One region of the Micrococcus sp. UYEF5 genome, then DNA from elsewhere that is predicted to be linked to it. Evidence: predicted binding sites of a transcription regulator. Region 1 holds the regulator's gene; the other holds the start of a gene.
The links. Region 1 encodes LexA, which represses DNA repair genes until DNA is damaged. Its sites were predicted from a motif close to TCGAACANNTGTTCGA; they were not measured.
Positions count from the first base shown of each region.

Region 1 (15,683 bases):
CATCGACGTCCGCCGCATCGAGACCCTCAAGGAGGCCGGCAACCCCGTCGGCAACCGCACCCGCGTGAAGATCGTCAAGAACAAGATGGCCCCGCCCTTCAAGCAGGCCGAGTTCGACATCCTCTACGGGGTCGGCATCTCCCGCGAGGGCGGCCTGATCGACATGGGTGTCGAGGAGGGCATCGTCAAGAAGTCCGGCGCGTGGTTCACCTATGACGGGGACCAGCTCGGGCAGGGCAAGGAGAACGCCCGTCGCTTCCTCAAGGACAACCCGGACCTCGCCAACGAGATCGAGGAGCGCATCCTCACGAAGCTCGGCATCGGCGTGGCCCCGGAGGCCGAGGACGACGAGGCCCCGGCCCTGACCGCGGTTCCGGGGGACACCGCGGCCGGATGACCCGATCGCGCCGGAACGTCGGAGGCGGGGCCGCCCACCGGTCGGAGACGACCGGCCGGAGCGGCTCCGCTCCCGGTGCGTCCGCGTTCGACGACGCCCGGGACTCGGACGTGGGCCGGATGTGGCTCGATCTGGCCGGCGCACCGGAGCCGACGTCGTCCGACGCGGACGCCACGGAGGCCGCGCGGAACGCCGTGCCCGCGCACGATGCCGGGACCCCCGCGGGGGACGTCCCGGATCCCGCCCCCGGCGTGGCACCGGATCTCGGGGCCCTGCTGACTCGCGCGAGCGACCTGCCCAGCCCCGCGCCCGGCGCCGGGCCCCGGACGCTGCCCTGGTCCGGGCGCGAGGACACCCGGGCGGACACCGAGCGCCGGGGCCGACAGCGGGCCACCACGCCCCCGCGGCGTGGCCGTCCTCGCGACGAGGGACGCCCGGCCGTGGATCCCCGCCCCGCCGTCGAGACCGACCGCCCCCGACGTCGCCCCGGCCCGGCGCCCCTGCCCACCGCACCGCGTGAGCGCGAGGAGGCCGCACGCGAGGTCGTCCTGCGCCAGCTCGCCCTGGGCCCCCGCTCCCGCGGCCAGCTCGAACGCAAGCTCGCCGAGCGCCAGGCCGAGCCCGAGCTGATCGAGCGCGTCCTCGACCGCTTCGAGGAGGTGCGCCTCGTGGACGACGCCGCCTTCGCCGAGGTCTGGGTCCGCAGCCGTCACCGAAGCAAGGGCCTGGCGCGCCGTGCCCTCGGGCACGAGCTCCAGCAGAAGGGCGTGGACCGGGAGATCGCCGCCGAGGCGCTCGAGGCCATCGACGGCGAGGACGAACGGGCCGCCGCCCTCGACCTCGTGCGCCGACGGCTGCGGGGCCGCACCGTCCCCGGCGGTGCCTCGCCGGAGGCCCGGGCCGAGCGGGACAAGGTGACCCGCCGCCTCGTCGGCATGCTGGGACGCAAGGGCTACGGCGGCGGCCTCGCGTTCGCCGTCGTGAAGGAGGTCCTCGCCGAGCACGAGGAGTGAGCGGACCCGGGCCGCGCCCGGAGTTCCTAGAATGGTGCGGTGACTCTGACGGACCCCACCCCCCGCACCACCCCGCTCGCGCAGGACGGCGCCGCCGCGCGCCCGCACGAGGGCCTGACCTATGAGGTCCGCACCTTCGGCTGCCAGATGAACGTGCACGACTCCGAGCGCATCTCCGGCCTGCTCGAGTCCACCGGCTACGCCCCGGTCGCCGAGGACGCCCAGGCCGACCTCGTGGTCTTCAACACGTGCGCGGTCCGCGAGAACGCGGACAACCGCCTGTACGGCAACCTCGGCAACCTGCGCGCGGTGAAGGACGCGCACCCGGGCATGCAGATCGCCGTCGGCGGGTGCCTCGCCCAGAAGGACCAGGCCGCCATCCAGCGCAGGGCCCCGTGGGTGGACGTCGTCTTCGGCACCCACAACATCGGCTCCCTGCCCGTGCTGCTGGAGCGCTCCCGCCACAACGCCGAGGCCGAGATCGAGATCCTCGAGTCGCTCGAGGTGTTCCCCTCCACCCTGCCCACCAAGCGCGACTCCACCCACTCCGGCTGGGTGTCCATCTCCGTGGGCTGCAACAACACGTGCACGTTCTGCATCGTCCCGTCGCTGCGCGGCAAGGAGAAGGACCGCCGCCCCGGGGAGATCCTCGCCGAGGTGCAGGCGCTCGTCGACGCCGGCGCCGTCGAGGTCACGCTGCTGGGCCAGAACGTGAACACCTACGGCGTCGAGTTCGGCGACCGCGGCGCGTTCGCCAAGCTGCTGCGCGCGTGCGGGGAGATCGAGGGCCTCGAACGCGTCCGCTTCACCAGCCCCCACCCGGCCGCGTTCACGGACGACGTCATCGACGCGATGGCCGAGACCCCCAACGTCATGCCGCAGCTGCACATGCCCCTGCAGTCGGGCTCGGACAAGGTGCTCAAGGACATGCGCCGCTCCTACCGGTCCGCGAAGTTCCTGCGGATCCTGGAGAAGGTGCGCGAGCGCATCCCGCACGCCGCCATCACCACGGACATCATCGTCGGCTTCCCCGGGGAGACCGAGGAGGACTTCGCCGAGACGATGCGGGTGGTCGAGGCCTCCCGCTTCTCTTCCGCGTTCACCTTCCAGTACTCCATCCGCCCGGGGACCCCGGCCGGGGAGATGGACCACCAGGTGCCCAAGGCCGTCGTCCAGGAGCGCTTCGAGCGCCTCGTGGCCCTGCAGGACCGGATCTCGGCCGAGGAGATGGCCACGCTCGTCGGCACCCGCCAGGAGCTGCTCGTCACCGCCGACTCCGGCTCCAAGGCCGCGGAGCGCGGCCGCCTGTCCGGGCGCGCACCCGACAACCGGCTCGTGCACTTCTCCGTGCCCGCCGGCGCCGAGACCCCCCGCCCCGGCGACTTCGTCACCGTGACGGTCACCGAGGCCCACCCGTTCTTCGCCGTCGCCGACCCGACCGCACAGGACTACGTCCTGCGCCGCTCCCGCGCCGGCGACGCGTGGGACCGCGCCCAGGCCGAATCGTGCGGCGCGCCCGCCCCCGGCACGGCGGGCGGCTCCGGTGCCACGAGCCTCGGCATGCCGACCCTGCGCCCGCGGTCCTGATGCCCGCCGCCGCGGCCCGGCCGCCCGTCGTCGCCGTCGTCGGGGCGACGGCGACGGGCAAGTCCGCCCTCGCCGTCGCCCTGGCGCACGCGCTGGACGGCGAGGTGGTCAACGGGGACGCCCTGCAGTTCTACCGGGGGATGGACGTGGGCACGGCGAAGGTCACCCCGGCTGAACGCGAGGGTGTCCCGCACCATCTGCTGGACGTGCTCGACGTCGGCCAGGAGGCCTCGGTGGCGGCCTTCCAGTCCGCGGCCCGCGACCTGTTCGACCAGATCCGCGCGCGGGACCGGACCCCGATCCTCGTGGGCGGCTCCGGGCTGTACGTGCGGGCGGCGCTGGACGTGCTCGACTTCCCGCCCACGGACCCGGCGCTGCGGGCCGAACTGGAGGCGCGCGCGCAGCGGGAGGGCCTGGCCGGGCTGAGGGCCGAGCTGGCCGCCCTGGACCCGGTCTCGGCGGAGCGGCTGCAGGACGCCCGCCGCATCGTGCGCGCGCTGGAGGTGTGCCGGCTGACGGGCCGTCCGTTCTCCGCGTTCATGCCGGAGCGCACGTACGCCCCGGAGGTCGCCCCCGTGGTGCAGCTCGGCCTGCGCCTGGACCGGTCCGAGCTGCACCAGCGGATCGCGGCCCGGGTGGAGCGCATGCTGGCCGAGGGTCTGCTGGACGAGGTCCGCCGCCTCGACGTCCCCGGGCCGGAGGGGCTGCGGCAGGGACCGACCGCGTCTCGCGCGATCGGCTACGCCCAGATGCTCGCCGTCCTCGACGGCGAGCTCACCGAGGCGGAGGCGGCCGAGCAGACCGTCGTGGCCACGCGCCGGTTCGCCCGACGCCAGGAGACCTGGTTCCGGGCCGACCCACGCGTCGTCTGGCTCGACGCGCAGGGCGAGGACATCGTGGCGGAGGCGCTCGCCGTCGTCGCCGGGGACGCCACCTAGACTGGGCCCATGACCGAGCAGCCCGCGGCGCCCGCCGCCCAGGACCCCCTCCACGCGAGCGCGCCGCGCGTGCCGTTCACGAAGGGCCATGGCACGGGCAACGACTTCGTGCTGATCGCCGACCCGGACGGCAACACGCAGCTCGACGCCCAGCGCGTCGCACGGCTGGCTGACCGGCACCGGGGGGTCGGCGCCGACGGCGTCATCCGCGCCGTGCGCTCGGCACGCCTGCCGGAGGGTGAGGCGCTGCTCGCCGAGCACCCCGAGGCCGAGTGGTTCATGGACTACCGCAACGGCGACGGCTCGATCGCCGAGATGTGCGGCAACGGGGTGCGCGTCTTCGTGCACTTCCTGGTCGAGAAGGGCTTCGTGGACCTGGCCCCCGGCCGGGCGATCACCATCGGCACGCGCGCCGGCGTGAAGGCCGTGACCCGGCTCGAGCACGGCTACGCGATCGACATGGGCCCCTGGTCCTACCTCGACCCCGAGCTGGCGGAGGAGGCGGCGTCGGACTCGATGGTCCGCGCCCACGGCCTCACCGATCCGCGTCCGGCGCTGAGCGTGTCGCTGGGCAACCCCCACACCGTGGTCCCGCTGGCCTCCTTCGCCGACCTCCAGGGCCTGGACCTGGGCCGCGCCCCCGAGGTGGACCCCGCTCCGCCGCTCGGCACGAACGTCGAGTTCGTGGCCGCGCACGAGCCGCTCGTGCGCGAGGGCGTCGGCCGCGTGCGGATGCGCGTGCACGAGCGCGGGGTGGGCGAGACCCAGTCCTGCGGGACGGGCGCGTGCGCGGTGGCCGTGGCGATGCGCGCGTGGTCGGGCGACCAGGGCACCGACTCGTGGCTCGTCGAGGTGCCCGGCGGCGTGCTGGCCGTGGATGTCGTGCCGGGCCCGGAGGGGGCCGAGCACGTGGTCCTCTCGGGCCCGGCCGAGCTGGTCTTCGACGGCGAACTCACCGCCTGACCGCTGTCGTTCGGGAAACGGCAGGCCACGGACCGCTGTCGTTCGGGAAACGGCGCCTCAGCGCGCCCGCGCCACCCGCAGGATCCGGAAGCCCTTGACGCTGTCCGCCCGCTCCGCGGTGAACCGGCTGGGCGCGCGCTCCTCGAGCATCCGGCCGATCCACGGCAGCAGCGAGTCCGCGCCGAGGTTCTTCTGCACCACCAGCCAGGCCTCGCCGCCGGGGGCCAGGCGTGGCAGCCACCGCTCCAGCAGGGCGTGCAGTGCCGGCTTGCCGATCCGGATGGGCGGGTTGGACCAGATGAGGTCGAACTCCGCGCCCTCGGGGACGTCCTCCGGCCGCAGTGCCACGACGTTGCCGAGGCCCAGCGCTGCGGCGTTGTCGCGGGTCAGCTGCAGGGAGCGGTCGTTGACCTCGACGGCGGTCACCTCCGCCTCGGGCGACCGCAGCGCCAGCGTGAGGGCCATCGGTCCCCAGCCCGCGCCGACGTCGAGGAACCGGCCCGTCGCCGGCGGTGCGGGCACGGCCGAGAACAGGGCCGCGGTGCCCTTGTCCAGACCGTCCGGGGAGAAGATCCCGTTGGCCGTCTGGACCTCGACGTCGCGGCCGGCCAGGCGTGTCCGCAGGGTGCGGCGCCGCTCGGGCGCGGAGGGGTCGGCGTCGAAGTAGTGGGATGCGGAGCTCACGGCGACCATGGTAGCCAGCGGGTCGTCGCGGCCCTCAGCCCGACGCCGGCCCGGCCAGGTCCGCGAGGATCGCGCGCACTGCGTCGCGCCCGGCGCGGTTGGCCCCGACCGTGGACTGGGAGGGCCCGTAGCCGAGCAGGAACAGGCGCGGCTCGTCCAGGGCGCGCCCGCCCGCCACGCGGATGCCGCCGGCGGGCGTGCGCAGCCGCAGCGGAGCGAGGTGCCGGATCGCCGGCCGGAAGCCGGTGGCCCAGAGGATCACGTCCGCCGGTTCGAACGAGCCGTCGGGCATCCGCACCCCGTCCGGCTCGACGGCCATGAACATGGGGTGGCGCACCAGCACGCCTCGCGTCTCGGCCTCGCGTACCCAGGACGAGCGGTGCATCCCGGTCGCCCCGACCACGGAGCCCGGCGGCAGGCCCGCACGGGTCCGTTCGTCCACCCCGCGCACCGACTCGGCCAGGGCGCCGGGCGCGGCCGAGTCCTGCCACTGCGGCTCGCGGCGGGTCACCCACAGGGTGTCCGCGACCGTGGAGATCTCGGCCAGCAGCTGCGTCGCCGAGACGCCCATGCCCACGATCACCACCCGCTGCCCGGCGAACTCGTCCTTGGACACGTAGTCACGGGTGTGCAGCTGCCGGCCGCGGAACGAGCGCATCCCGGGCACCGAGGGCCACCGTGGGGACGTCCAGGTGCCGGTCGCGTTGACCACGAAGTCCGCCCGCCACGTGCCCGGCGCCCCGTCCGTGCGGACGAAGAACCCGCGCGCACGTCCCGGCTCGCCGATCCGCTCGACGCGCCTCACACGCACGGGCCGCCGGATCGGCAGGGCGAACCGTGCCTCGTAATCGGCGAAGTAGGCCGGCAGCAGGGTGTTGGCGTGCGCGGCCGGGTCGGCCGGCGGCACCGGGTCGCCGGGCAGCTCGTGGATGTGGTTGACGGTGGCCATCGTGAGCGAGTCCCAGCGGTGCTGCCACGCGCCGCCCGGGGCGGTCTCCGCGTCGAGCACCACGAACGTGCCGGGGGCGTCGTCGGGGACGCCGGCGGCGCCGTCGTCGTTCGGACCCAGCCCCACGAAACCGCGGCGGCGCAGGTGGTAGGCGGCGGACAGCCCCGCCTGGCCCGCGCCGATCACGACGACGGTCGCCCGGCCCGTCCGGCCGGGCCGCGGCGGGGCGGGGGAGGGGGACGCGGTCATGCCCGCAGGATACGTGCGCGTCGTCAGCGGACCGGGCGCCGGGGCCCCTGTCGCGCACGCGCGCCGCCCGGTACACTCGACGCCCATGTGGATCTTCCTGCGCTGACGCCCCCGCGTCGCTGCCCGCCCCCGCCCCCTCGCGCGCCCGCCTCGGATGAGGCCGTCGAGCGCGCCCCGGCACCTGATGGAGATCCCACCATGGACGATGTGGTCCGCCCCTGCACGCCCGCCGACGAGACCTCGTGGCTGCGGTGCTGCGTGCTCACCTTCCTCCCGCGAACGGAGCCGCCGCGAGATCGTCGCAGCGCGGCGCCGACCCCTGCCCACACGGCCGTGCGCGTCACCCGCCACGTCCGCCCCCTGCGGACAGCCGCCTAACGCGTCCGCGCACCCCTTTACCCTGAGACCATCGGGCCATCCGACCGCGGCGGCCCAGAGGAGACCATGACTGAGAAGAACCAGCACACCCCCGGCCCCCAGGGCGCCCACGGCTCCGAGGACGAGATCCAGGCCGTGATCGACCGCATCCTCGCGGCCGACGACGCCCGCCGGGCCTCCGAGCGCGAGGCGACCGGGCACGGCTCCGCGGACGGCGCCGCCGCCGAGCACCGGGACGCCCCCGACGCCGGCGCCCCGGACCGCTCCGGCGCGCTCGCGGGCCGCGCACTCGCCCTGGACGAGGGCGAGGACGGGCACACGGACGCCGACGGCGACCAGGACGAGCTCGCCGCGCGCCACTCCCTCAAGCGAGTGCAGGGCCTGTCCACCGAGCTCGAGGACATGACCGAGGTCGAGTACCGCCAGCTGCGCCTGGAGCGCGTGGTGCTGGCGGGCGTCTGGACCGAGGGCTCCGCGGAGGATGCGGAGAACTCCCTGCGGGAGCTCGCCGCGCTCGCCGAGACCGCGGGCTCGGAGGTGCTCGACGGCGTCATCCAGCGCCGCGCCACCCCGGACCCGGCCACGTTCCTCGGCAAGGGCAAGGCGCAGGAGCTCGCCGAGATCGTGGCGCTCTCCGGTGCGGACACCGTGGTGGTGGACTCCGAGCTCGCCCCGTCCCAGCGTCGCGCGCTGGAGGATGTGGTGCGGGTGAAGGTGATCGACCGGACCGCGCTGATCCTGGACATCTTCGCCCAGCACGCGAGTTCGCGTGAGGGCCGCGCCCAGGTCGAGCTCGCGCAGCTCGAGTACCTGCTGCCGCGCCTGCGCGGCTGGGGCGAGTCCATGTCCCGGCAGGCCGGCGGCCGTGCCGCCGCCGGCGAGGGCATCGGCTCCCGTGGCCCCGGCGAGACCAAGATCGAGCTGGACCGCCGCCGCATCCGCACCCGCATGGCGAAGCTGCGTCGGGACATCGCCGGGATGAAGCCGGCCCGCGAGGCCAAGCGCGCCAACCGTCGTCGCAACCGGGTGCCGTCCGTGGCGATCGCCGGGTACACCAACGCCGGGAAGTCCTCCCTGCTCAACCGCCTCACCCACGCCGGGGTGCTCGTGGAGAACGCCCTGTTCGCCACGCTGGACCCCACCGTGCGCAAGGCCATGACGCCGGACGGCATCGGCTACACCCTCTCGGACACGGTCGGCTTCGTGCGGAACCTGCCCACGCAGCTGGTCGAGGCGTTCCGCTCCACCCTCGAGGAGGTCGCGGACGCGGACGTCATCCTGCACGTCGTGGACGGCTCGCACCCGGACCCCGAGGGCCAGATCGCCGCGGTGCGCTCCGTGTTCGCGGAGGTGGACGCGCACCGGATCCCCGAGATCATCGTGCTGAACAAGGCGGACGCCGCGGACCCGGCCGTCATCGCCCGGATCCGGGCCAAGGAGCCCCACGCCGTGGTGGTCTCGGCGCGCACCGGCGAGGGCATCGACGAGCTCGAGCGCGCCATCGCGGCCACCATCCCGCGGCCTGACGTGCGGCTCGAACTGCTGATCCCGTTCACCCGGGGTGAGCTGGTCTCCCGCCTGCACTCGGCGGACGCGGAGATCCTGGCCGAGGGCTACGAGGAGGGCGGCACCCGCCTGTCCGTGCTGGTCCGTCAGGACATCGCGCCGGACTTCGCCGAGTTCGTCGTGGAGGCGGACGCGTTGTGAGCGGCGGGGCGGAGGAAGTCGGGGCAGGCGGCGCGCAGCCCCGCACGGAGCACGAGCGCGAGGCACTGCGCCTGCTGGACGCCGCGGTGCAGGCCACCGGCGGCCAGCACCGCGCGGGCCAGCGGGAGATGGTGCTGCAGGTGGCGCGCGCCCTCGAGTCGCGCCGCCACCTGCTCGTGCAGGCCGGCACCGGCACCGGCAAGTCCCTGGCCTACCTGATCCCCGCGATCCAGCACGCGATGACGCAGGAGGACCCCGTCGTCGTCGCCACGGCCACGCTCGCCCTGCAGGCCCAGATCATGAAGCGGGACGCCCCCCGGCTGGTCGAGGCGCTCAAGGACGAGCTGCCTCGCGAGCCCGTCGTCGCCCTGGTCAAGGGCCGCTCCAACTACCTCTGTCGCCACAAGGTGGACGGCGGCTACCCCGGGGATGAGGGCGAGGAGGCCCTCTTCACGGTCGCCGACGACGGCGGGGTGATCGGCTCCGCCACGGACGGCGCCGCCGGGCCCTCCTCCCTGTTGGGCAAGGAGGTCATGTACCTGCGGGCGTGGGCGGACCAGACCGAGACCGGGGACCGCGACGACCTCGAGGTCCCCGTCACCGACCGCGCGTGGCGGCAGGTCTCCGTCACCGCGGTCGACTGCCTCGGCGCGTCCCGCTGCCCCCAGGCCGAGGAGTGCTTCTCCGAGCGTGCCCGCGCGGACGCGGCGGACGCGGACGTCGTGGTCACCAACCACGCGATGCTCGCCATCAGCGCCTTCGAGGGCCTCGCGGTGCTGCCGGCGTACTCGGCCGTCGTCGTGGACGAGGCCCACGAGCTGCAGGACCGGGTGACCGGTGCGGTCACCGGGCAGCTGTCCGGGTCGATCGTGCACGGCGCGGCCACCTCGCTGCGCCGCCACACCACCGTGGCCGTGGAGGACCTGATCGAGGCCGGGGCGGCCCTGGACCGCGCGTTCACGGACACTCCGTCCGGTCTGATCGCCGCGGGCCCGGACGAGGTCCAGGAGCAGGCCCTCACCGGCGTCCTCACGGCCGCGCGCCAGTGCCTGTCCGACCTCGGCCAGGACAAGGACAAGGAGGCCGACGCCGACGGCGGACGGCAGATGGCGCGCTCGCGGATCCTCGAGGTCCTCGAGGTGGTGGAGCGCATGCTCGCCGCCCGGCCCGAGGCCGACTTCCCCGAGGTGCTGTGGGCCACCCGCCCCGGCCACTTCGAGCCCGGCGTGGGCTGGCAGCCGGGGGACGAGACCGACCCGCCCCAGCTCTACGTGGCCCCGCTCTCGGTGGCCGGCAAGCTGCGGGAGGGCCTGTTCGGCAAGGCGACGACGGTGCTCACCTCCGCCACGCTCACCGTGGGCTCGGGGGAGCGCCGGTTCGACTCGGTGGCCGGCGACGTGGGCCTGGCCGGCCCGGACGCCCCGAAGTTCGAGGCCCTCGACGTCGGCAGCCCCTTCGACTACCCGCGTCAGGGGGTGCTCTACGTGGCCCGGCACCTGCCCCGGCCCGGCCGGACGGCCTCGCCCGAGTCCCTGGATGAGCTCGAGGCGCTCCTGAGGGCGTCGCGGGGCGGGGCTCTCGGCCTGTTCTCCTCGCGCCGGGCGGCCGAGGACGCCGCCGCCGAGATGCGCCGTCGGCTCGGGCCGAAGACCACGATCCTGTGCCAGGGGGACGCGACCCTCTCCGCCCTCGTGCGCCAGTTCTCCGAGGAGCCGGACACGTCCCTGTTCGGGACCATGAGCCTGTGGCAGGGCGTGGACGTGCCGGGGAACTCGCTGCGGCTCGTGGTGATCGACCGCATCCCGTTCCCGCGGCCGGACGACCCGCTCTCCCAGGCCCGCACCCGGGACGTCGCCCGGCACGGCGGCAACGGGTTCATGCGGATCTCCGCCACGCATGCGGCCGTGCGCATGGCCCAGGGCGCCGGGCGCCTCGTGCGCTCCGTGACGGACCGCGGCGTGGTGGCCGTGCTGGACCCCCGCCTGGCCACCGAGCGGTACGGCGGCTACATCACCAGCGCCCTGCCGGACTTCTGGCGCACCACGGACCGCGACGTCGTCCGCGGGGTGCTGGCACGGCTCGCCTCGGGCGATTGACCTCGCTCGGCCTCGGGCCGTCGGCCCGGCCGGAGGGAGCGGGTCAGAGCGAACGCAGGACCGTGACGACCCGCCCCATCACGGTGGCGTGATCGCCGAGGATGGGCTCGTAGGCCGTGTTCTGGGGGAGGAGCCAGGTGTGCCCGTCGCGGCGGCGGAAGGTCTTCACGGTGGCCTCGTCGTCGAGGAGGGCCGCGACGATGTCGCCATTCTCCGCCGTGTCCTGCCGGCGCACCACCACCCAGTCGCCGTCGCAGATCGCGGCGTCCACCATCGAGTCGCCCGTGACGCGCAGCATGAACAGCTCGCCCTCGCCCGTGAGGCGTCGCGGGATCGCCATGACGTCCTCGACCTGCTGCTCAGCCAGGACCGGGCCGCCCGCCGCGATGCGGCCGACCCAGGGGACCGGCACGCTGTCCGCCTCGTCTGTGCCGGTGTGCCACGCGGGGATCGCGGAGACCCGCGACGACGGCGCAGCGGTGGGGGAGGCGGCCTCGCCCAGCGGGGTGCCGTCCACGTCGAGCAGCACCTCGAGGGCACGCGGGCGTCCGGGGTCGCGCCGGATGTAGCCGTGCCGCTCGAGACGGCCCAGCTGGTGCGTGACGGAGGAGAGCGAGGCCAGGCCCGCGGCGTCGCCGATCTCGCGCATGGAGGGCGGGTAGCCGTGGTCGGCGATCGCGTCCCGGATGGTCTGCACGATCCGCCGCTGGCGGTCGGTGAGCGGCGCGCGCGCCGCCGGCTGATCGTCGGTGGTGCTCATGGCTGCCGTCCGTTCTCCCGGGGTGATGGTGGCCGGACTCGTGTTCCGGCGTCCGGCTGCCGTCCGGACGCTTACCGTGTCCGCCCCCGCTGGTTGCCTGTGTCTTGGCGGTCCCGGGGCGTTCCGGGGCGTCCGTGCATGGCCTCGAGCCTAGAGGAGAGCCACCTCTCCTTCAAAGATATGTTCGATCTCGTCGTGGCATGTCTCGAACACCTGTGCTAGAAAGGCATTCGAACGGATTCGAACACATGTTCGATCACCTGGAGGGCATCCGCCCCGGAGGAGGACACCATGACGCTCACCACCGCCCAGTTCGCCGGCTCGCCCGCGACGGCGCGGCCGCGTCCGGCCACCATCCGTCTGACCCGCCGCGGCCGCCTCGTGCTGCGGGGGATCCCCGTGATCGCCGCGGCCGTGGCCGCCACGCTGGCGGCCGCCTTCTTCCTGGGTGTGCTGCTGTCGCCCGCCGCGGTGTCCGCGGACACCGCGGGGCCCGCCACCCAGTCCGTCACGGTCATGCCCGGGGACAGCCTGTGGACCATCGCCACCACGGTGGCTCCGGAGGCGGACGTCTACGAGGTGATCGCCACGATCGACGAGCTCAACGGGCTCGAGGGCCGGGCCCCCGCGCCGGGCGAGGAGCTGTTCGTCCCGGCCACGCGGTGACGCACGGCGGGCCTCGCCCTCCACGCTTCCTAGACTGGCGGCCATGACCGACCTCAGCTCTCTGCCCCTGCGTGAGAACCTCCGCGGCCTGAGCCCCTACGGCGCCCCCCAGCTGGACGTGCCGTACATGCTCAACACCAACGAGAACACGCATCCGGTGCCGGAGGAGGTCGCCACCGCCATCGCCGAGCGGGTCGCGGCCGTCGCCGGGGGGCTGAACCGCTACCCGGACCGCGAGTTCACGGGGCTGCGACGTGCGCTCGCCGGCTACCTCGGCCACGGCCTCACGGCGGACCACGTGTGGGCCGGCAACGGCTCCAACGAGATCCTGCAGCAGATCCTCCAGGCCTTCGGCGGCCCCGGGCGGACACTGCTGAGCTTCCTGCCCTCGTACTCCATGTACCCGCTGCTGGCCGGCGGCACGGACACCGTGTTCGTGGACGGCGGCCGTGCCGAAGACCACACCCTCAGCGCCGAGCACGCGGCGGCCATGGTGCGGGAGCACCGTCCGCACGTCGTCTTCCTGGCCTCGCCCAACAACCCGACGGGCACCGCCCTGGACCTGGCGACCATCGAGGCCGTGTACGCCGCGCAGGCGCAGAACGAGGCCGCCGGCGGGCCCGGCGCCATGGTCGTCGTGGACGAGGCCTACGCGGAGTTCGCCCTCGCCGGCACCCGCTCCGCCCTCACCCTCCTGCCCGGCCGTGAGCGGCTGATCGTCACGCGCACCATGTCCAAGGCGTTCGCCCTGGCCGGCGCGCGCCTGGGCTACCTGGCCGCGGACCCCGCCGTCGCCGACGCCCTGCGCCTGGTGCGCCTGCCGTACCACCTCTCCGCGGTCACGCAGGCCACGGCGGAGGCCGCCCTCGATCACGTGGACGCGCTGCTGCGCACCGTGGAGGACATCAAGGCCCAGCGCGACCGCATCGTCTCCACCCTGCGCGGCCTGGGACTGAGGCCCTCGGTGTCCGACTCGAACTTCGTCTTCTTCGGTCACCTCGAGGACGCGTCCGACGTGTGGCGCCGCCTGCTCGACCGCGGCGTCCTCGTGCGGGACGTCGGCATCCCGCACCACCTGCGCGTCACCGCCGGCACCGAGGCGGAGACGACGGCGTTCCTCACCGCTCTCGCGGAGGTCCTCGGCGAGACCGGGGACCGGTCCTGAGGCGTCACCGGAGTCTCGGCGTCCGCCCGGCTCCCTAGGATAGGGACAGCGCGCGCGGCGCCCCGGCCCGCCGGCACCGGCCGCGCGCACCCGCATCCCCCCGCACCCGTCCCGGACCGGTGCGGACCCAGCCCGAGGAGGACCCGTGGCAGCCGAGTTGATCTCCGGACGCCGTGCGCGCATGACGCGCACCACGAGCGAGTCGGACGTGTACGTCGAGATGGATCTGGACGGCACCGGCCGCGCTGAGATCTCCACCACCGTGCCGTTCTACGACCACATGCTCACCGCGCTGTCCCGGCACTCCCAGATCGACCTGACGGTCCGTGCCACCGGGGACACGCACATCGACGTGCACCACACGGTCGAGGACGTCGCCATCACCCTGGGCGAGGTGCTCAAGACCGCGCTCGGGGACAAGTCCGGCATCCGCCGCTTCGGCGAGGCGTCCGTGCCGCTGGACGAGGCGCTGGCGCGCGCCGTCGTCGACGTCTCCGGCCGGCCGTACCTCGTGCACGAGGGCGAGCCCGAGGGCCAGCAGTACCACCTCATCGGCGGGCACTTCACCGGTTCCATGACCCGCCATGTGTTCGAGTCGATCACGTACCACGCGGCGATCTGCCTCCACATGGACGTCGTGCGAGGCCGGGATCCGCACCACATCGTCGAGGCGCAGTTCAAGGCCTTCGCCCGCGCCCTGCGCGCCGCCGTCGAGGACGACCCCCGCATGACCGGCGTGCCCTCCACCAAGGGCGCCCTCTGATGGCCCGCCCCACCACCGTCCCCGGCGTGCGGCCGCGCGTCGCCGTCCTGGACTACGGCTCGGGCAACGTGCACTCGGCGCTGCGTGCCGTGGAGCGGGCCGGCGCGGAGGTCGAGCTCACGCGCGATCCGCAGGCCGTGCAGGAGGCCGACGGGCTGCTCGTGCCCGGCGTCGGGGCGTACGCGTCCGTGATGCGGGCACTGACCGAGGTCGGCGGCACCCGCTGGATCGGCCGCCGCGTGGCCGGGGGCCGACCCGTCCTCGGCATCTGCGTGGGCCACCAGATCCTCTTCGACGCCGGCGTCGAGCACGGCGAGCGCACCGCAGGCATGGGGGAGTGGCCGGGTGTCGTCGCCGAGCTGCCCGCCGAGGTCCTGCCCCACATGGGCTGGAACACCGTCCGGCCGCCCGAGGGCAGCGCCCTCTTCGCGGGCATCGAGGACGAGCGGTTCTACTTCGTCCACTCCTACGGCGTGCTCGAATGGGAGTTCGACCAGACGATCTCCGCCATGCGTCCGCCCCAGGTCACCTGGGCGCACCACGGCGCGGACTTCATCGCCGCCGTGGAGAACGGCCCCCTGTCGGCCACGCAGTTCCACCCCGAGAAGTCCGGGGACGCCGGGCTGCAGCTGCTGCGCAACTGGCTGGAGACCCTCTGATGCCCTACTGGTCCGTCCTCTACCTCGCCCTCGGCGGGCTGCTGCTCGGCGCCGCCTGGTCCATGCGCACGCAGAAGGCGCCGCTGTGGGCCATCGTGATCGTCCTCGTGCTGGCCGGCATGGCCATCGCCGCCTCCTTCCTGACCGTCGGCGCCTGACCGCGCCGGCCGCCCCACCCGAGAGGAACCCCATGACCCCGAACGCCCCCGCCCTCGAGCTGCTGCCCGCCGTCGACGTCCAGGACGGCCAGGCCGTCCGCCTCGTCCAGGGCGAGGCCGGCAGCGCCACCTCGTACGGCGACCCGGTCACCGCCGCCCTGGACTGGCAGCGCGCCGGCGCGGAGTGGATCCACCTCGTGGACCTGGACGCGGCCTTCGGTCGCGGTGACAACCGCGAGGTCATGCGCCGTGTGGTGGAGGAGATCGGCGTGAAGATCGAGCTGTCCGGCGGCATCCGCGACGACGCCTCGCTCGAGAACGCCCTCGAGATGGGTGCGGCGCGCGTGAACCTGGGCACCGCCGCCCTCGAGGACCCGGACTGGACCGCGCGCGTCATCGAGCGCTTCGCCGACCGGGTGGCCGTGGGCCTCGACGTGCGCGGCACCACGCTCGCCGCCCGCGGCTGGACCAAGGAGGGCGGCGACCTCTGGGAGGTGCTCGCCCGCCTCGAGGATGCCGGCTGCGCCCGCTACGTGGTCACCGACGTCACG
Region 1 is NZ_JBEPNB010000001.1:350,812-366,494, reverse strand. Features, by position in the region: gene recA (recombinase RecA) at 1-397, shown strand, start outside; gene ABIB16_RS01750 (regulatory protein RecX) at 394-1,410, shown strand; gene miaB (tRNA (N6-isopentenyl adenosine(37)-C2)-methylthiotransferase MiaB) at 1,450-2,997, shown strand; gene miaA (tRNA (adenosine(37)-N6)-dimethylallyltransferase MiaA) at 2,997-3,935, shown strand; gene dapF (diaminopimelate epimerase) at 3,945-4,898, shown strand; gene ABIB16_RS01730 (class I SAM-dependent methyltransferase) at 4,956-5,591, opposite strand; gene ABIB16_RS01725 (NAD(P)-binding domain-containing protein) at 5,617-6,780, opposite strand; gene hflX (GTPase HflX) at 7,225-8,865, shown strand; gene ABIB16_RS01715 (ATP-dependent DNA helicase) at 8,862-10,961, shown strand; gene lexA (transcriptional repressor LexA) at 11,005-11,721, opposite strand; gene ABIB16_RS01705 (LysM peptidoglycan-binding domain-containing protein) at 12,013-12,387, shown strand; gene ABIB16_RS01700 (histidinol-phosphate transaminase) at 12,431-13,552, shown strand; gene hisB (imidazoleglycerol-phosphate dehydratase HisB) at 13,734-14,315, shown strand; gene hisH (imidazole glycerol phosphate synthase subunit HisH) at 14,315-14,974, shown strand; gene ABIB16_RS01685 (CG2302 family histidine operon protein) at 14,974-15,132, shown strand; gene priA (bifunctional 1-(5-phosphoribosyl)-5-((5-phosphoribosylamino)methylideneamino)imidazole-4-carboxamide isomerase/phosphoribosylanthranilate isomerase PriA) at 15,165-15,683, shown strand, end outside.

Region 2 (15,683 bases), 330 kb from region 1:
TCGACGCCCTCGCCGATCGCGGAGACCACACCCGTGGCCTCGTGGCCGAGCAGGTACGGGTACTCGTCGCCGATCCCGCCCTGCTGGTAGTGCAGATCCGTGTGGCAGACGCCGCAGGTCTTGATGTCGACGACGGCCTCGCCGGGTCCCGGATCGGGGATGACGATGGTCTCGATGGTGACGGGGGCGTCCTTCGCCATGGCGACGACGCCGCGGACCTTTTGGGACACGTTGTTCCTCCTGGTGGTGGGGATCTGCCCGATGCCGCGCATGCGTGGGGCGGCGCGACGTGCGGGCTCGTTCTGCCCATCCCATCACAGGTGTCTGTGCGACGCATCGGTGAGCAGCCGGGGGGCCTGGTGTGTGGTGTCGCCGCGGCGGCCGGGGGAGACTGCAACCTGACCCGCAGCACCGATGTGAACGGAGGGGCGAACCGTGGCAGGACAGGGCAGAGACGAGGACGAGGCGTACGAAGCTCCGGAGGCTCCAGCCGGGGCTCCGGCCGGTGCCCGGAACGGCACCGGGGCGCTCGCTCAGTGGCGCATCCCACTGGTGGGGCTGCTGATCGGCGTCGGCCTGGGGGTGGTGTTCGGACTGGGCACCGAAAGGCCCTGGGGCACTGTGCTCGGCTGCGCGATGATGGGCTTCGCCCTCGGCATCGCGTGGATGTATGTCGAGCGTGGCCGGGACGGGAGGGATCGCTGACGTGTGCGGCCGCTACGTGATGGCCCGCGCCACGAGCGACCTGGTGGCCCTGGGCGATGCCGAGACGAATGAGGAGCTGGTGCTGCGCCAGAGCTGGAACGTGGCGCCGACAGCCGAGGTGCCGATCCTCGTGGCGCATGCGGACGACGGCGGTGCCGGGGTGACCCGGCGGATCCACGTGGCCCGCTGGGGCCTGGTGCCGCCGTGGGCGAAGGGGCTGTCCGTGGGGTCCCGTGTGTTCAACGCGCGCTCGGAGACCGTGGCCTCCAAGCCGACGTTCCGGGCCGCCGTCCGCGCCCGCCGCTGCGCCGTACCGGCGGAGGGCTACTACGAGTGGAAGACGCCGGAGCCTGGCGCCGAGGGTCCCGACGGGCGGGCCGCGAAGAAGCAGCCCTACTACGTGCACCCGGCCGGGGCCGGGGACGGCGAGGGGCCGGTCATCTGGTTCGCCGGCCTGTACGAGTGGTGGCAGGACCCCGAGGCGAAGGCCGCGGGGGAGGACGCCTGGGTCCTCTCGACGACGATCCTCACCATGGCCGCGCCCGACGCGGACGACGACGATCCGGTGCTCGCCGCACTCGGCCAGCTGCACGACCGGCTGCCCGTGCCCATGGACGCCGAGACGATGGACCGGTGGCTCACCCCGGACACGCTCGGGTCCGCCGAAGAAGCCGACGCCCTCGTGGGCCAGGTGTGCGCCCGCGCGTACGACGTCGCGGCGGGCTGGTCGCTGCGGCCCGTGGAGGGCGCCGTGGGGAACGTCCGGAACAACGGGCCGGAGTTGATCCAGGAGATGAGAGAGCAGCAGGGCACGCTGCTCTGAGGGACGGGGCGACGACGGTGATCGGCCCGTGAGACGCGGGAGCGCGGTGCCGCGGCATCGTGATCGGATCGAGACGGATCCGAGACCGTTCTGAACTCCCCCTGAGAATGGGCTCTGCGTAGCGTGGGTGTCACCGGGCCGGTATGAGCGCCGCATCTTTCGGAGGGGTGCCACGGCGAGGCCGGAGACGGCCATCTCCTGTTCGCCCTGTCCGTGGACGGCACCCCGGTGGCCGCCGCCCTCTACGATGAGGCCGCCGGCACTCCGGAGGGCAACAGAGGCCCCTCTGCCGGGCTCGTCTACGCGTGGGGGGAGCACAGCCTGGCCGACCCCGTGTTCGGGGACAACCCCGAGTGGTTCTTCACGCTGGAGCACGCCGAGTCGGGCGTGCTGCTGCCGTTCCGGTCCGAAGGCCTGGGCGACGACGCGGCGGTCGCGGAACTCTCGTGGGGTCCGCGCTGGGGTGCCCTCTGGCGCGACACCACGGTGGACTCCTTCACCGGGTTTCACTACCTCGCCGACGCGACATACCCGACCGACGACCGCCTCGTCCTCGACTGGTCGCTGGACGGGATGACCAAGAGTGAGGACGTCATCATCACCCAGGACGCGGCGCGGTCCGACGTCTTCGCGCTCGTCGAGTTGCTCGCGGACGGGCAGAAGCCTTGGGCCCTGAACGTGCCGGCGGGGGAGGACGCCCCGTCTCCCGGCGAGGCGGACCCGGTGCCGCCCGCCGAGCAGGAGCCCGTCGACACTCCGGCTCCCGTGGCCGGGGAGGAACCGGGGGAGGGAACGGGCGGGGAGGAGACCCACACGACCCCGGACACGGTCGAGACCGGGCGTGAGGTTCGGCGGGCGCGCTCGGAGCGCTCGCGGCCCTCGGCGCGGGACTCGTGCTCATGGCCCGGGGGCGGGTGCGCCGGGTCTGACACACCCGGCCGACGAGGGGGCCGCGGGGCGGTGGACGGGAGACCGTCGGCCGCCCCGCGGTCTGTGCTCAGCCGGCCGGAGCGGATTCGATGGGGCCGGTGCAGCCCCAGGCTGAGGAGTCGACGCTGCAGTCATCGGCGACATTGCGGGTGATGGTGCGCCAGATATTCGCGGTGACAGGGGCCGAGTCGAGGCTGATGGTGCCCGGGATGAGCACCCACTCGCCCCCGGCCTCCCGGTATTCGCCGATGTACACGGTGGTGAGGCGGACCGTGTACTGCCCGGTGTCCTCGTACACGTGGCTCGTGGGGGTGGGGACGTTGAACTCCGGCTGGCTCTGGCCTGCGACCGAGGTGGTCTTGGTGGGGGACCCATCCCCGTAATCCCAGTGGAAGCTCACCGGCGTGGCGCGGAGTTCGACCTCGACCCCGTTGAGGGTGGTGACGAGCGTGCGCGTCTCGGCGTCTGCGTAGAAGTTCGTCTCCGCATTGCGGATCCCGCGTCCGCCATTGTCCGACCGGATCTCAGGCTCCAGCACGAGGAGCGTGCGGACCTCGTCGATGGAGACGGGCGGGGCGCCGTTGCTGGAGGCCTTGGCCGTCCAACATTTGGGGGCGCCATAGACGGGATTCGCATCAGGTTGACGGGTGTCTATGGTCTGCGCCCGGATCCATGAACCCTCGGGGCAGAAGTTGTCCTCCTGCTCTCGGCAGCTCTCGAAATCCGGATTGCCCAGCTGCCCTGAGAAGCATGCACTGACCGTCTTGTGCTCTAGGTGGGAGTCTCTGCCAGAGTCTCGACTCCTGCTCCCCGCGGTCACAGCACTTTTGCGATCAGGCCTTTTTTCATTACGACAGTGAGACGTTCCATTAAAAGAGTCTGATCGAGCGGAATAATTGATATTCGTTGATTTGCAGGTGGCGGAGGAAGGCGAAGTGACAGCCCAGGCGCCTGTCGCTCCGACACTAGCTAGCGTGATAGCCGCTGCCATAGCAATCAGTGTCTGGTGCTTCATTGAGACGGGTCTCCACCCTCGTAGGTCATTTCATCAATCACCCAGCGGCCGTTGTTGGTGTCGTAGGAGACCTCTACTAGCCAGGGCTGCTTCGACGCATGTGCGACTCGGGCGTCCTCTGGAATGGAGCCATCACTGGAATACCCGGTCCCGTCTTCAGTTGTGATGAGCAACGTCGAGATGTACCCGTTCTCCGACTGTGCAGTGAGCATCGAGTCAATTCGAGGTTCCGTGCCGGTGTACCAGCCACCATCCTTATAAATTCCATCAATGCTGTCGCTACGGACCGAACAGAACTCGCAATACTCGCTGTAGAGAGAGTCGAGGAGTTCCGTGTCTCCGGTCTGCTCGGCGTAGTAGTGCGCGTCCCAGAAATAGCGAATCGCCGCCTCGGCGCCCTCCTTGGTCTCTTCCTTCATGGCGGCGGGCATCTCTGGCTTGGGCACGTTCCGCGCGGGGCCGTCAGCAGACGCGGGCACGTATTCGCCGGACCTGCTCTCCGTGGCCGTGGGGGATGAGCTGACGCCCGCGGTCTCGCTCGTGCTCGCGGGCGCGGACGTCTCGACGGCGGGCTTGGCGGACGAGGGTGACGTCGTCGACGACTCGGCGGGCTCGGACTGCCCGCCACAGGCGGTCAGTGCGAGCGCCAAGGCCACGCTGAGCGTGCCGGCCTGGGCGAATCGGTGGCGGCGCAGGGCGCGCCCGGGTGCGGTGAGAGACATTTCCCCTCCAACTGGACGTCCGTCGTGTGTCCGCGCCTCCCGCGCTGATCCCGCAGCGCGGTGCCCGTGGCATGCGAGGCCCGGTTGGTTCGGAGTATACGCAGGCGGATTGTGGTCCTGCTCGCATTGTCCACAGGACCGTGCCGGCGCACTTCTTCCGGCCCAAGAGACGATTTTCTCGTGCATGTGCGCCCCAGGGTCGGGTCGAGGTCCGCGGTCAGGACTCGGTCCCTCCCATCCCGGGGGCCATGCGTCCTTAACGTGTCCGGCGGCCGCCCTACGTTCGCCTCCATCGCATTCGAACACATATTCGAGTACGATCGGGGGTGCGGCCCCACCTTCCCACTTCTTCCCCGCGTCCGGTCCGCCGGACGGGCCGCGCTCCCATCGCCCGACGGCACCCCGTCGTCGGTCCGGTCAGCAGTGCACAGGGAGAGAAGCAGAATGGGAGTCCTCACACAGTCGGTGGCGGTGGAGTGCGGGGCAGACGGCACCCCGCAGGGGCTGCGCTGGAACGGGCGGGACTACGTCCTCGCAGAGCGCCCCGTGCGCTGGTTCGAGCGGCGCCGCTGGTGGGCGGAGGAGGTCCGCGCGGAGAAGGGCCGCGGCGCCGGTCTCGTCGACCACGAGATGTGGCGGCTGCAGGTCCGCCTGGCCCGGGCCGGCGCCGCGCCCCTGCAGACCCTCGACGTCGCCCACCACCTGGACTCCGGCCGGTGGCGGCTCGTGCGCGTCCACGAGCACGCCCAGGACCTGAGGCGGTCGGCATGAGCCGGGCCACCGCGGCCGGACGCACCGCCGCACCCTTCGCCCACCTGCACGTCGCCTCCGCGTTCAGCGCCCACTACGGGGTCAGCTGGCCCGAGGACCTCGTGGCCGCCGCCGCGGCCGCGGACATGGACCTGCTGGCCTGCACCGACCGGGACGGGCTCTACGGCATGGCCAAGCACGTGGGCGCCTGCCTGCGCCACGGCATCACCCCGATCGTGGGCGTGGACCTGGCCGTCCGGTGGAGCGAGGACGAGAACGCCGGCCGCGTGGTCGTGCTCGCCCGAGGAGGCTGTCATGGCTCCGGCTACCGCTCCCTGTGCGAGCTCGTCTCCGCCGCCCACGCCCGCACCACCGGGGGAGCGGCAGGCGGCAGCCCGTGGGCCAGCGTCGCCGAGCTCGCCGCCGCGGCGGCCGGCCGGGTCCCCACCGCCGCCAACCGAGACAACCCGCCCACCCCCGAGCTGTTCGTCCTCCTCGGCCCGGACTCGGACGTCGGCCGCCACCTGGCCCGCCGCCGGTACGCGGCCGGCCTCGCCGCCCTGCGCCGCTGGAAGGCGGCCCTGCCCGCAGGCAGCCCCCACGCCGACGTCGTCACCCACCTCTCCGCCCCCGGCCGCCGCCTCGACACCGGGCACGCCGTGAAGACCCTCCGCGCCGCCCGCCAGGCCCGCATCCCCGCCGTCCTGACCAACGCCGTGCGCTACGCGGCCCCGGACGGTGCCGCCACCGCGGACGTCCTCGACGCCGTCCGTGCCCTCAGCTCCCTCGACGCCCTCCACGACCTGCAGCCCAACGGACAGGGCTGGCTCAAGTCCACCGCCGCCATGCACCGCATCGCCCACGAGGTCGCCTTCGCCGCCGACGACCGCCCCGCCCCCCTGCTCGAGGCCACCCGCCGCCTCGCCGAGGCCTGCGCACTCGACCCCGAGACCGACCTCGGCTGGGGCGTGCCCCGCGTCCCCGAGGCCGCCGTCATCGGCATCGACGGCCCCCCGGAGCACGTGCTGCGCGAGCGCACCCGCACCGGCCTCCTCGCCCGCTACCCCCACCTCCACACCGGGGGAGGCCTCCCCGGCACCAGCCAGGCGGCCCGAGACCTGCAGGACCGCGCCGAGCACGAGCTCGGCATCATCACCCGACTCGGCTTCTCCTCCTACTTCCTCACCGTGGCCGCCGTCGTCGACCTCATCGAGGGCATGGGCATCCGCGTGGCCGCCCGCGGCTCCGGCGCCTCCTCCCTCGTCAACCACGCCCTGCGCATCTCCCATGTCGACCCCATGGCCAACGGCCTGATCATGGAGCGCTTCCTCTCCACCGACCGCTCCACCCTCCCGGACATCGACATCGACGTGGAGTCCGCCCGCCGCCACGAGATCTACCGCGCCGTCGTCGATCGCTTCGGCGCCGAGCGCACCACCCTCATGAGCATGCAGAACGCCTACCGGGCCCGCGGCGCCGTCCGCGACGCCGGCCTCGCCCTCGGCATGCCCGAACCCGAGGTGGACGCCATCGCCAAGCAGCTCTGGCGCTTCTCCGCCTCGAACTTCCGCGAGGCACTCCAGCGCATGCCCGAACTCGGCGGCCTCTCCCGCCGCATCGAGTCCGGCCGCGCCGAGGGCGACCGCCAGCTGGACCTGCTCGTCGACCTCACCGAACGCCTCGACCGCCTGCCCCGCCACATCTCCATGCACCCCTGCGGCGTCATCCTCGGCGACGCCACCCTGCTGCACCGCACCCCCGTCCAGCCCTCCGGCATGGGCCTGCCCATGAGCCAGTTCGACAAGCACGACATGGACCCCATGGGCTTCCTCAAGCTCGACATCCTCGGCGTGCGCATGCAGTCCGCCATCGCCTACACGATCGCCGAGGTCGAACGCACCACGGGCGAGCGCATCGACCTCGAACAGGTGCCCCTCGACGACCCCGCCACCTACGCGATGATCCGCACCACCCACACCCTCGGCTGCTTCCAGATCGAGTCCCCGGGCCAGCGCGAACTCGTCGGCAAACTCGCCCCCCGCGAGTTCAACGACCTCACCGTGGACATCTCCCTCTTCCGCCCCGGCCCCATGCAGTCCGACATGGTCCGACCCTTCCTCGAACAGCGGCACGGCTGGGCACCCGCCCACTACCCGCACCCCGACCTGCGGCCCGTCCTCGCCGAGACCCACGGGGTCACCGTCTTCCACGAACAGGTCCTACGCACCATGGACGTCATGACCGGCTGCGGACTGGCCCGCGCCGACGAGCACCGCCGCCTCCTCGGCGGCCCGCAGGAACACCTCGTCGAAGAGGCCTTCCGCACCGGCGCCCTCGCCCGCGGCTACTCCCTCGAAGTCATCGACGAGGTCTGGGCCACCCTCTCCGCCTTCGGCTCCTTCGGCTTCTGCAAGGCCCACGGCGCCGCCTTCGCCGTCCCCACCTACCACTCCGCCTGGCTCAAGACCCACCACCCCGCCGCCTTCATGGCCGCCATCCTCGAACACGACCCCGGCATGTACCCCGCCCGCCTCATGGTCGCCGAGGCCCGCCGCATGGGCATCCCCGTCCTCCCCGTGGACGTCAACGCCTCCTCCCGCCACGTCCACGTCGAGTGGGTCCCCGCCCACCCCGAGATCGACGACGGCGCCCCCGGCCGCTGGGGCATCCGCCTGCCCCTCACCAGCCTCTCCGGACTCAGCGAAGCCGAGACCGACCGCCTCGACGCCGGCCGTCCCTACCGCTCCCTCGCCGACGTCCGCGACCGCGCCCGCCCCACCGCCCGCAACCTCGAACGCCTCGCCCAGCTCGGCGCCCTCGACTGCCTCCTCCCACCCGGCGGCGCCTCCCGCACCGACCTCGTCCACCACCTCGAACTCCAGCACTCCACCACCCGCGGCACCGCCCCCGGCCGCACCGCCCCGCGCTCGCGGTCCGCCCGTCCACGGCAGGTGGAGGGCCAGCTGGCCCTGGACCTGCCGGACACCGAGCTCACCGCCCTCGCCCCGCTCTTCCCGGACCCGGGCCCGGCCGCCCGGGTCCGCACCGAGCTGGAGCTCACCGCCCTGGACGTCACCGCCCACCTCATGGACTCCCACGCCCCGTACCTGGACGCGCTCGGCGTCACCCGGGCGAAGGACCTGCTCGGGCTGCGCACGCAGTCCCGGGTGCTCGTGGCAGGGGTGCGCGTGGCCACCCAGACCCCGCCCATGCGCAGCGGCAAGCGGGTGGTGTTCCTCTCCGTGGACGACGGCACCGGCTGCGTGGACGCCTCCTTCTTCACCGAGGCCCAGCACGCCTCCGGGGAGATGCTCTTCTCCGCCCGCCTCCTGCTGATCGAGGGCACCGTCCGGCGCACCGGCGACCGGGCCGTGTCCGTCCAGGCCGTGCGCGCCTGGGACCTGCACCGGCCCGAGACGCTCCCGGACCCCGACTACCTGGACGCCACCCGGCAGCAGTGGCGGGACTGGCTCGCGGCGGACCGCCGAGCCGCCGCCGCGCGCCGCAGCGGCCGGGCGGGCACCGGAGCGCAGCCCCTGCCGGACATCCCGCACCACGGCACGGGCGGCTGGCCCGTGAAGGTGCGCACCGACGTCGGGCCGGCCGGCGGGGCCCGCCCCGGCCGCACGGCACCCGATCGGCCCGCTCCGGAGCACACCCCGATCCCGGTGCCCCACCCGGAGACGTGGGAGCTGCTGCCCACCCCGGACAGATGAGACCGTCCGCCTCCGTGCCCCGCCGTCCGGCCGCGCCCCTAGAATGGGACGCGGCCGACGGTGGCCCCCGTACGCCACCGATCCCGAAGCCAGACCTCGAAGGAGCACCGTGTCGGAGCCGAAGAACATCCTGCTGACCGTGGACGGAGAGCTGCGGGAGGTGACGCACGGCACCACCGGCCTCGACCTCTTCCGCGAGAAGCCGACCACCGCCGTCATGCGGGTGGACGGCCTGCTCTGGGACCTGGCCCGGGAGATCCCTGCCGGCGCGTCCGTCGAAGCGGTGGACATCACGGAGCCCGAGGGCCTCGAGGTGCTGCGGCACTCCACCGCCCACGTGATGGCCCAGGCCGTGCAGCAGCTGCGCCCGGGCGCCAAGCTCGGCATCGGCCCGTACATCACGGACGGCTTCTACTTCGACTTCGACGTCGACGAGCCCTTCACCCCCGAGGACCTCAAGCAGATCTCCTCGCTCATGCAGAAGATCGTGAAGTCCGGCCAGACCTTCCGCCGCCGCGTCGTGGACGAGGAGACCGCCCGCGCCGAGATGGCGGACGAGCCCTACAAGCTCGAGCTGCTCGGCAAGAAGGATGCCGCGGACACCGCCGGCGAGGGCGCCTCCGTGGAGGTCGGGGCCGGGGAGATCACCATCTACGACAACGTGGACCGCAAGACCGGCGACGCCGTGTGGTGCGACCTCTGCCGCGGCCCGCACCTGCCCTCCACCAAGCTCATCGGCAACGGCTTCGCGCTCACCCGCTCCGCCGCCGCCTACTGGCTCGGCAACGAGAAGAACAAGCAGCTGCAGCGCATCTACGGCACCGCCTGGGCCAGCAAGGACGACCTCAAGGCCTACCAGGAGCGCCTCGCCGAGGCCGAGCGCCGCGACCACCGCAAGCTCGGCGCCGAGCTGGATCTCTTCTCCTTCCCGGACGAGCTCGGCTCCGGCCTGCCCGTGTTCCACCCGCGCGGCGGCATCATCCGCAAGGAGATGGAGGACTACTCCCGTCGGCGCCACACCGAGGCCGGCTACGAGTTCGTCTACACCCCGCACATCACCAAGCAGCACCTCTACGAGGTGTCCGGCCACCTCGACTGGTACGCGGACGGCATGTTCCCGCCCATGCACATCGACGAGGTCCGTGATCCCGAGACCGGCGAGATCACGCGCCAGGGGCAGAACTACTACCTCAAGCCGATGAACTGCCCCATGCACAACCTGATCTACCGCTCCCGCGGCCGGTCCTACCGTGAGCTGCCGCTGCGGCTGTTCGAGTTCGGCTCCGTGTACCGGTACGAGAAGTCCGGCGTGGTCCACGGGCTCACGCGCGTGCGCGGCATGACCCAGGACGACGCCCACATCTACTGCACCCGCGAGCAGATGAAGGAGGAGCTGACCACCACGCTCAACTTCGTCCTCGACCTGCTCAAGGACTACGGCCTCAACGACTTCTACCTCGAGCTCTCCACGAAGGACCCGGAGAAGTTCGTCGGCTCCGACGAGATCTGGGAGGAGGCCACCCGCACCCTCGCCGAGGTCGCGGAGGCCTCCGGTCTGCAGCTCGTCCCGGATCCGGGCGGCGCCGCGTTCTACGGCCCGAAGATCTCGGTCCAGGCCCGGGACGCCATCGGCCGCACGTGGCAGATGTCCACCATCCAGCTGGACTTCAACCTGCCCGAGCGCTTCGACCTCGAGTACCAGGCCGCCGACGGCACCCGTCAGCGCCCCGTGATGATCCACCGCGCCCTCTTCGGCTCCATCGAGCGCTTCCTGGGCGTCCTCACCGAGCACTACGCCGGCGCGTTCCCGGCCTGGCTTGCCCCGGAGCAGGTCGTGGCCATCCCGGTGGCCGAGGCATTCAACGACTACCTGGACGACGTCGTCGCGAAGCTGCGTGCCGAGGGGATCCGGGCGCGCCTGGACGACTCCTCGGACCGCTTCCCGAAGAAGATCCGCACCGCGGCCAAGGAGAAGGCGCCGTTCGTGCTGATCGCCGGCGGCGAGGACAGGGAGGCGAACGCCGTGTCCTTCCGCTTCCGCGACGGCACCCAGGACAACGGCGTGCCGGTGGAGGAGGCGATCGAACGCATCGTGAAGGCGGTGCGCGAGCGCGAGGTCACCCCATGACCAGCCCCGGCACCGGCGGATCCGACGCGCGGGCGCAGGCCCGCGCGTCGGCGGACGCCGCCGCCACGGACGGCTTCGAGCTGCCCGGCGCCCCGGACGCCTTCGAGCGGTTCTGGAACGCCCACCGCATGGCGTACGTGTCCAAGGGGACGGGCCAGGTCAAGGACGAGCACACCTGCCCGTTCTGTGCGGCCCCGCAGCGCGACGATGAGGACTCCCTCATCGTCCACCGCGGCCGCACCGCCTACGTGGTGCTGAACCTGTACCCGTACAACCCCGGTCATCTGCTCGTCTGCCCCTACCGCCACGTGCCCCTGTACACGGACACCACCACGGAGGAGGCCGCCGAGATGGCGGAGCTGACCCAGACGGCGATGCTCGCCCTCGGCCAGGCCGCCGGCGCGTCCGGCTACAACCTCGGCATGAACCAGGGGGCGGTGGCCGGCGCCGGGATCGCGGCCCATCTGCACCAGCACGTGGTGCCGCGGTGGACCGGCGACGGCAACTTCCTGCCGATCATCGCTCGGACCAAGAACATGTCGCAGACCCTGGGGGAGACCCGGCAGATCCTCGCGGGCGTCTGGGACCGGGCCGCCCGGGACCACGCCGCGCGCCGGGCGGCCAACGCCCGTGCCGCGGCCGAGCATCCTCGCCCGGGGGCCGGAGACCCCGCCTGATGCTGGACCGTCACGCGCGCGGCGTCACCACCCGCCTGTTCACCCCGGTGGCCCGTACGCTCCTGCGGGCCGGGGTCAGTCCGGACACCGTGACGGTCGTCGGCACACTCGGCGTGAGCCTGGGCGCGCTCGTGCTCTTCCCCCTGGGGCACCTGTTCTGGGGCACGCTCTTCATCACCGCGTTCGTGTTCTCGGACCTGGTGGACGGGATCATGGCGCGCGAGGCCGGGTCCACCGGCCGCTGGGGCGCGTTCCTCGACTCCACCCTGGACCGCGTGCAGGACGCGGCCGTGTTCCTCGGGCTGTGCCTGTGGGGCTTCGGCGTCGGCGCCGCACCCGCGGTCGGCGCGCTCTCCGGGGCCTGCCTGGCCCTGGGCATGCTCGTCTCCTACGTGCGCGCCAAGGCGGAGGCCCTCGGCTGGGACGCGCACGTGGGCATCGCCGAGCGCGCCGAACGGCTCGTGGCCACCCTCGTGGTCGCCGGCCTCACCGGCCTCGGTCTGCCCCCGGTCGTCCTGGCCGTCACCTTGGGGCTGCTCGCCGCAGCCTCCCTGGTCACCGTCGGCCAGCGCATGGCTGTGGTGCGCCGCCAGGCGCGCGACGACGTCTGACCGGCCCGGCCGCAGGACCCGCCCGTCAGTCCGCCGCGATCTCCGCGACGACGGCGCCCGTCACCTGCACGAGGTCGGCGGGCGCGATCTCCACATCCAGGCCGCGTTGCCCGCCGGAGACGTACATGAGCTCCGCGTCGAGGGCGGAGGAGTCCAGGACGACGGGGTGGGGCCGGCGCTGGCCCAGGGGAGAGACGCCGCCCCGCACGTAGCCGGTCCGGCGTTCGACGACGGCCAGATCGGCCAGGGCGAGTCGCTTGACGCCCAGCACCGCGGCGGCGGCCCGCAGGTCCAGCTGACCGGACACGGGCACCACGCACGCGGCGAGCGCGCCGTCGGGGTCCGCCACCATCAGCGTCTTGAACAGTCGGTCGGCGGGCACGCTGAGCGCCCGGGCGACCTGGACGCCGAACCGCTCGCCGCCGGCGTCGAGGGCCACGTCGAAGGTGTGCAGCCGGTACGGGACCCCGGCGGCCTCGAGGGCGGCGACGGCCGGTGTGGCCGCCCCGTGCCGGGCGCTGCGATCCTTCTTGCGCTGGCCCACGGCGGACTCAGGCGATCCCGGCCTGCTCGCGCACGTTGCGCTTGATGCGGCCGAGCATGGCGGACATTCCGCGCAGGCGCAGGGGGGTGAGGGCCTTGGCCAGACCGAGGCGGGTGGGGATGTCCTCGGGCACGTCCAGGACCTCGAGGGCGCTCAGCCCGTCCAGGCCCTGGGTGAGCACGGAGGCGAAACCGCGCGTGGTGGGCGCCTCCGGGGGAGCGGTGATGAAGAGGCGGACCGGGGCCTGCGGACCGGGCTCACCCTCGAGCTCCACGGCCAGGAACAGCGGGGTCTGACACTCCACGACCTGCTCCATCTCGGCCTCGTGGCCGTCGTAGCGCTCCGGCAGCGCCGGCAGCTCGTCCGAGAATTCCAGCAGCAGCTCGAGCTTCTCGGGATCGGGCACCCCGGCGAAGTCGTCGATGATCTCGGCCAGGGCGGCGGGCACGGCGTGGTTCTCGGTCATGGTGTCCCAGTCTAGTGATCCACGCCGTGCCGGGGGCTCAGCGCGCGGGGGCCTCGCCCGGCTCTTCGCCGACGGCGATCGGCAGGCGCACGGCGTTGCCCCACTCGGTCCAGGAGCCGTCGTAGTTGCGGACGTCCTCGTGGCCGAGCAGGTACTTGAGCACGAACCAGGTGTGGGAGGACCGCTCGCCGATGCGGCAGTAGGCGATCACGTCGTCACCCTCCTGCAGCCCGGCGCCGGCGCGATAGACCTGCTCCAGCTCGGCGCGGGACTTGAAGGTGCCGTCCTCGTTGGCCGCGGACGCCCACGGCACGGACGCCGCCGTGGGGATGTGGCCGCCGCGCAGGGTGCCCTCCTGCGGGTAGCCGGCCATGTGCGTGGTCTCGCCCGTGTACTCGGGACGGGAGCGGACGTCGATCAGCGGGGTGGTCCCGATGGCCTGCAGGACGTCCTCGCGGGCGGCACGATCTGTGTGGTCGTCGCGCTCGATCACCGGGTACTCGGCGCGGGCCACGGTCGGGACCTCGCGGGTGGTCTCGCGTCCCTCCGCGATCCACTTGTCACGGCCGCCGTCCATCAGGCGCAGGTCCTCATGGCCGTAGAGGGTGAACACCCACAGGGCGTAGGCGGCCCACCAGTTGGACTTGTCGCCGTAGAACACCACGGTGGTGTCCCGGGAGATCCCCTTGGAGGCGGCGAACTCGGCGAAGGCCTCGGGGCCGACGAAGTCGCGGGTGACGGGGTCGTTGAGCTCGGTGTGCCAGTCGACGCGTTGGGCGCCGGGGATGTGGCCGGTGGAGTAGAGGAGAGCGTCCTCGTTGGACTCGAGGACCACGACGTCCTCGTCGCCGACATGGTCGGCGACCCACTGCGTGGACACCAGCTTCTCGGGGTGGGCGTACTCGGAGAACTTCGCGGCGGTATCGGTCATGGCACTGCCTTCCTTCGCGTCGGGGCGGGCCCGCACGGGCCCGGGGCGGGCGGCACGACGACGGCGGGTTCCGTGTCCGTGCCCTGCGCGCCAGATTACGGCACGTCGGTGTCACGTAAGAGGGTAGGGGCCCCTCAGTCCGGGACACGCGAGGTCACATGGGTCGGGTCCGCGGCCCGATAGCATGGCCCGGAATCCCCGTCGTCGACCCTGGGAGTGTCCCGTGGCTCAGATCGTCCACCTCGCCGACCGTTCGCCGCAGGTCACCCCGGACCAGCTGTTGTCCGGCTTCCACCCGTCGTACCGCTTCGGCACGGTGTCCTTCGACACCTACATCCCGGACCCCGCGCACCCCTCGCAGGCACAGGCCGTGGAGCGGCTGCGCCGGTTCGCGGCAGACCTCGGCCGGGGCGGTTCGGGCGGCGGGTTCCTCGGCGGCCTGTTCGGCGGGAAGAAGCGGGCGGCAGGGCCGGCCGGCATCTACCTCGACGGCGGTTTCGGCGTCGGCAAGACCCACCTGCTGGCCTCGACGTGGCACGCGGCCCCCGGGCCCAAGGCGTTCGGCACGTTCGTGGAGTACACCAACCTCGTGGGCGCCCTGTCCTTCCGCAAGGCGGTGGACGAGCTCAAGGAGTACACCCTCGTGTGCATCGACGAGTTCGAGCTCGACGACCCGGGGGACACCGTGCTGATGTCCCGCCTCATGCGCGAGCTGGCCGACGCCGGCGTGCGCCTGGTGGCGACCTCCAACACCCTGCCGGGCTCGCTCGGCGAGGGGCGCTTCGCGGCGCAGGACTTCAAGCGCGAGATCCAGGTCCTGGCCGACCAGTTCGAGGTCATCCGCGTGGACGGCGAGGACTACCGCCACCGCGGCCTCTCCGCCGCCCCGTCGCCGCTGGACGACGCCGCCGTCGAGGCCACCGCCCAGGAGAACTTCCCCGACGCGGGTGTGCTCGCCGTGGACGACTTCGCGGACCTCACCGCGATGCTCTCCCGCGTGCATCCCTCCCGCTACCGCGAGCTCGTCAAGGACGTGGACGTGCTCGCCCTCCACGACGTGCACACCATCACGGAGCAGGCCACGGCCCTGCGCTTCGTGGTGTTCGCGGATCGCCTGTACGACAAGGACGTGCCCGTCCTCGCCTCCGGTGTGCCCTTCGACGCCCTGTTCACGCAGGAGATGATGCACGGCGGCTACATGAAGAAGTACTTCCGCACGGTCTCCCGCATGACCGCCCTGGTCCGGGAGGGCCAGACGGGCGTGGCCGAGCACAAGTGAGCCACCGCCCCTGACCGGCACGACGACGGCGCGCACCGAGGCGGGTGCGCGCCGTCGCCGTGTGCGGGGCAGGGTCAGTGCACGGCGCGGAAGCACAGCGCCGCCCGCTTGCCCGGCAGCTCGACCTCCCGGTCCACCGTGAAGCCCAGAGCCCGGGCGGTCTTCACGGCCCGCGTGTTGCGGACGTCCGGCTCGATCACGAGCCGACGCGTGCCGGGGCGTGCGCCCAACCAGTCCACAATGCTCCGGTAGGCCGTGGCGCGGGCGCGCCCCTGCAGGCCGCCGGGGGCGGTGATGAAATGGAATCCGAGGTCCCCGTCCCGCACCTCGTAGGCGCCGCCGACCTCCTCCGCGCGAGGGTCGTAGGTCTGCACGAGGGCCACGAG
Region 2 is NZ_JBEPNB010000001.1:20,291-35,973, reverse strand. Features, by position in the region: gene ABIB16_RS00185 (S-(hydroxymethyl)mycothiol dehydrogenase) at 1-230, opposite strand, end outside; gene ABIB16_RS00180 (hypothetical protein) at 436-705, shown strand; gene ABIB16_RS00175 (SOS response-associated peptidase) at 707-1,528, shown strand; gene ABIB16_RS00170 (hypothetical protein) at 1,742-2,611, shown strand; gene ABIB16_RS00165 (PKD domain-containing protein) at 2,526-2,996, opposite strand; gene ABIB16_RS00160 (DUF6318 family protein) at 3,470-4,195, opposite strand; gene ABIB16_RS00155 (DUF6504 family protein) at 4,640-4,966, shown strand; gene ABIB16_RS00150 (DNA polymerase III subunit alpha) at 4,963-8,661, shown strand; gene thrS (threonine--tRNA ligase) at 8,771-10,789, shown strand; gene ABIB16_RS00140 (HIT family protein) at 10,786-11,466, shown strand; gene pgsA (phosphatidylinositol phosphate synthase) at 11,466-12,077, shown strand; gene ABIB16_RS00130 (aminoacyl-tRNA deacylase) at 12,103-12,621, opposite strand; gene ABIB16_RS00125 (SufE family protein) at 12,629-13,087, opposite strand; gene ABIB16_RS00120 (sulfurtransferase) at 13,125-14,018, opposite strand; gene zapE (cell division protein ZapE) at 14,242-15,297, shown strand; gene ABIB16_RS00110 (GNAT family N-acetyltransferase) at 15,372-15,683, opposite strand, start outside.
Region 2: the regulator LexA is predicted to act here: its motif matches at 4,494-4,509, upstream of ABIB16_RS00155 (DUF6504 family protein).